2 regions of the Dactylosporangium sp. NPDC050588 genome follow, and region 2 is predicted to be linked to the other one. Evidence: riboswitches for the same ligand, from Rfam matches in the RefSeq annotation. Region 2 holds a riboswitch; the other holds the start of a gene.
What was found. A riboswitch is a leader RNA that binds a small molecule or an ion and turns the genes downstream of it on or off. The one in region 2 is predicted to bind cobalamin.
Positions count from the first base shown of each region.

Region 1 (2,172 bases), on a different contig from region 2:
CGCGGGCAATGCGCACCCGCCACGGGACCGCCACGGGCAACGCGCACCCGCCGCAGGCGCCGCGGGACCGTCGCGGATGGCGCGCGCCCGCCGCGGTAGCCGCGCGCCGGCCGGGGTAACCGGCAGGGGTGCTCATCGCCCACCTCAGCGACCTCCACCTCGGCGCGCAGCCGACCGACCGGTTCGACCGCGTCATCGCGTACATCGGCAGCCTCCGCGAACCGGTGGACGCCGTGCTCGTCACCGGCGACGTCGCCGACCACGGACTCGACGCCGAATACGCGGCGTTCGGCCGCCTCCGGAAGCTCGGTGTGCCCGTCCTCGCGGTGCCCGGCAACCACGACGACCCGGCCGCGTTCCGGACCGACCGCGCCGAGACCGTGGCGGGGGTGCTGTTCGCGCTGTGCGACTCGTCGGTGCCCGGGCACGCCGAGGGCTGGCTCGACGACGGCACCCTCCGGTGGCTCGACGGCACCCTCGCTGCGGCGGCGGGCACGCCCGCGTTCGTGTGCTGCCATCATCCGCCGGTGCCGGTGGGCAAGCCCGCCGCGGACCAGGTCCGCCAGCTCGGCGCCGGGCGGCTCGCCGACGTCCTCCGCCGCCACCCGGACGTGCTCGCCGTCCTGTGCGGGCACGTCCACAGCGCCGCCGTCGGCACGTTCGCGGGCGTGCCCGTGCTCGCCGCGCCGGGCGTCGAGTCGACGATGGTGCTGCCGTGGGAGCCCGAGGACCGGCCCGAGCCGCCGCCGGCGCTCGCGTTCCACCTCGTCGAGGACGGCCGGCTCACCACCCACTACCGGCTCTGCGTGCCCTGAGCCCCGACGGGCCGCGAATGCCGCGGACTGAGCCCCGACGGGCCGCTATTGCCGCGGCCCGGCCGGGCCGCCGCGTATGCTGCCGGACGGCACGAACTGAAGCGAGGTGCCCCGGGCGACCGGGGAGAATCGGGAAGCCGGTGTGAATCCGGCACGGGCCCGCCGCGGTGATCGGGGAGCTGCCGTCCATGCGCACCAGCGGTGCGCGGTCACTGGCCTCAGGGCTGGGAAGGCGGACGGTGCAGGCGTTGATCCGAGAGTCCGAAGACCGGCCTCGCGGCCACCGGCCGTCCCTGACGGGCGGCCACGAGCAGCGGGAGCCTGCCCTGATGAGCACCGACCTGTACGACGTCGTGCACCGCCGCCGCGACGTGCGCGGCCAGTTCACCGGCGCGCCGATCCCCGGCGACGTCCTCGACCGCGTGCTGGGCGCCGCCCACGCCGCGCCGAGCGTCGGCCTGTCCCAGCCGTGGGACTTCGTCCTCGTCCGCGACCCCGCCCTGCGCGGCGCCTTCCACGACCACGTCCGCACCGAGCGCGACACGTTCGCCGCGACGCTGGACGCCGACCGGGCCGCGGCCTTCGCCCGCATCAAGATCGACGGCGTGCTGGAGGCGACCCTGTCCGTGGTCGTCACGTACGACCCCGGCCGCGGCGGCCCGGCGGTCCTCGGCCGGCACGCGATCGCCGACGCCGGCCTCTACTCCGTCTGCCTCGCCATCCAGAACCTGTGGCTGGCCGCGACCGCGGAGGGGCTCGGCGTCGGCTGGGTGTCGTTCTACCGCGAGCCGTTCGTCCGTGAGCTGCTGGGCGTCCCGGCCGGCATCCGCCCGGTCGCGTGGCTGTGCCTGGGCCCGGTGACCCACCTGGAGTCCGTCCCCGACCTGGAGCGGCACGGCTGGCGCCGCCGGGCCCCGCTCGCCGACGCCGTGCACCACGACCGCTGGTAGCCGGCGCCGCGTGGGGCGGGCACGGTGCCGGGCGGGACCGGGGCGGGGCTCAGAGCAGCGCGGCGAGCTGCTGGCAGGTCGGGCGGGCCTCCAGGTGCAGGCGGGCGACGTTGAGCCCGTCGCTGCCGAGCACCGCGAGCAGCGTGCTGCCGTCCACGGCGTACACGGTGAAGTAGCCGCCGTCGTTGCGCATGGTCGCGTCCCGGAACGGTGACTGCCCCAGCACCAGCGCCACCTGCCGGCCCAGGCCGAACGTCGTCGCCGCGAGCGCGGCCGCGTCGTGCGGCTCGGTGCCTCCGCCGGCGTCGTACGCGCCCAGGTCGTAGGTGACCAGCAGGCCGTCGACGCCGGCGAGCACGCTGCCGCGGACCCCCGGCACGCGCAGGCGCAGGTCCGCCATCGCGGCG
Region 1 covers NZ_JBFAJA010000018.1:125,177-127,348, reverse strand. Annotated here, with positions in the region: gene AB0I21_RS15065 (metallophosphoesterase) at 129-815, shown strand; cobalamin riboswitch at 903-1,107, shown strand; gene bluB (5,6-dimethylbenzimidazole synthase) at 1,145-1,765, shown strand; gene AB0I21_RS15055 (roadblock/LC7 domain-containing protein) at 1,815-2,172, opposite strand, start outside.
Region 1: another riboswitch for cobalamin. It lies ahead of bluB (5,6-dimethylbenzimidazole synthase); the one in region 2 lies ahead of metE (5-methyltetrahydropteroyltriglutamate--homocysteine S-methyltransferase).

Region 2 (2,172 bases):
TCCTGCCGCCGAGGGGGCCGGCGGCCGCGAGCCGGTCGAGGTTGCCGGGGCCGGCGACGAGATCGAGGCCGATCGCCTCGACCGGCGTGTCCAGCAGGGCCGGCAGGGCGTCGCCGATCTCGCCGAAGTACGTGGCGACGAAGAGCTCGGGCCGGGCCCTGAGCGCGCCGAGCCGGGCGTAGGCGCGGCGCAGCGCGGCGATCTCGTCCGGGCCGCGGTCGGTGGCGTAGGCGGGCTCGTCCAGCTGTACCCACGAGACACCCGCATCCGCGAGGGCGGCGAGGATCTCGGCGTAGACGCCGACCAGGTCGTCGAGCCGGGCGAACGGGTCGTCGCCCTTGGCCAGCAGCAGGAACGTGGCCGGTCCGACCAGCACCGGCCGGGTCTCGACGCCCAGGGCGCGGGCCTCGGCGTGCTCCCGCAGCGCCTTGGCCGGGTCGGCGGCGAAGACGGTGTCGGGTCCGATCTCCGGCACCAGGTAGTGGTAGTTGGTGCCGAACCACTTCGTCAGTTCGAGCGCCGGCTCGGCGTCCACGCCGCGGGCCATGGCGAAGTACGTGTCGAGCTTCGACAGCCCGAGCGCGGTGAACCGCGTGGGTGTCGCCCCGACCGCGACGGCGGTGTCGAGGACGTGGTCGTAGTAGGAGAACGTGTTCGACGGGATCGCCGCGAGGCGGGCGTTGCGCAGCGTCTGCCACACGTCGGCGCGCAGCGTCGCCGCCGTGCGCTCCAGGGTGTCCTCGTCGATGGTGCCGGCCCAGTAGGCCTCGACGGCCCGCTTCAGCTCGCGGTTTCCGCCGATGCGTGGGTAGCCGAGCACGGTGCTCAGCCCGAATGTGGTGCTCATGTGTCCCCTCGGTGCACAGTCACGACGGCCGGACTGGCACGGGGGGACGCCACCGGCCGCACGGCGGCGCGCCGCGTGGGCCGGTCGATGGCGTCGGCCGTCCCGCGCGGCCTCCGACCACCGCACGCCGGGCGGCGCGCGGTGCGCTGGCAGGTCTTCGGACTCGCGGGCGTGACCCTGGATGTCGTCCAGGGTCGCCTACTGGCCGTCGCTTCCCAGGCCTTGCGGCCCAGTGCTCAATGACGGCGGTCGTTCCCACTCACCGCTGCGGGGCAGTCCCGGATTCGCACCGGATTCCCTGTTGCCACGGCCGGTCCCGGAGGACCGGCCGAACCAGCTGCACTCATCACCATACATACGCACCGCCGCGGGAGCGGGTGTCGGCTGCGTCACTGGTGCGTGGGGTCGCTCCAGCGGCCGATGCTGCGGGAGCGGACCGGCTCGATGAACCGCGGCGCGGCGCTGTGCGGGAAGCCCTCGCCCCAGTTGGTGGCGTCGCCGTGCATCTGGACGCGGGCGTTGTCGGTGTACCAGTCGACGAGGTCCGCGTCGGAGCGCACGATCCACGTGCAGCCGGCCTCGGCGTCGGCGGTGAAGTCGCCGTGGCGGATCAGCGGCGGACGCCAGAAGTACGTGCCGGGCCACATCTTGCCGAAGTTGTAGTCGAAGCCGCCGTCGAGGCAGTACGCCTCCTCGGAGCACGGGTGGTGCGCGAGCGGCACCTCCCGCCAGCCGGGCTTGGCCTTGATGAGCCGGGTGTAGAAGCCGGTCTTCTCGTCGCGGTGCAGCAGCTTGATGAACAGGCCCGGCACCGGCGTGCCGCCGAGGTCGAAGCGCATCGGGGAGCCGTCCTTGACGTCGATCCACGGCATCCGGGCACTGTCGAGCACGACGAGCTTCTGGTCGGGACGCACGGTTTCGCGGTCCTTGGTCTCAGGGTGGAAGTGCCAGTCGCCGTACTCGCGGAACAGCAGGATCTCCGTGCCGGCAGCCGCCGTGACCGGCGGGGTCCACACGCCGGCGGGCGCGGTCCAGTAGCCCTCCGGCCCGAGGACGGTGTCGCCGATGACGACCTGTCCGGACAGCACGAACCATTCGGTGTCCGCGTCGTGTACGCCGGCGGGCCGCGACCAGTCGCCGGTGAAGCGGACCTTCAGCGAGGCCGACCCGTCCTCCTCGTCGTAGCTGAGGTTGCGCTGCTCGGCGGTGCCGGTGGCGTGCTGGAACTCGGCGAGGTGCCAGATCAGGTCACGCTCGTCGACGATCTCCACGTGCGGGCGCATGGTGTGCCTCCAGGCTCGGCAGCAGTTTCCGGTGCGGAATGT
Region 2 covers NZ_JBFAJA010000071.1:47,421-49,592, forward strand. Annotated here, with positions in the region: gene metE (5-methyltetrahydropteroyltriglutamate--homocysteine S-methyltransferase) at 1-847, opposite strand, end outside; cobalamin riboswitch at 978-1,200, opposite strand; gene AB0I21_RS39820 (DUF4437 domain-containing protein) at 1,237-2,130, opposite strand.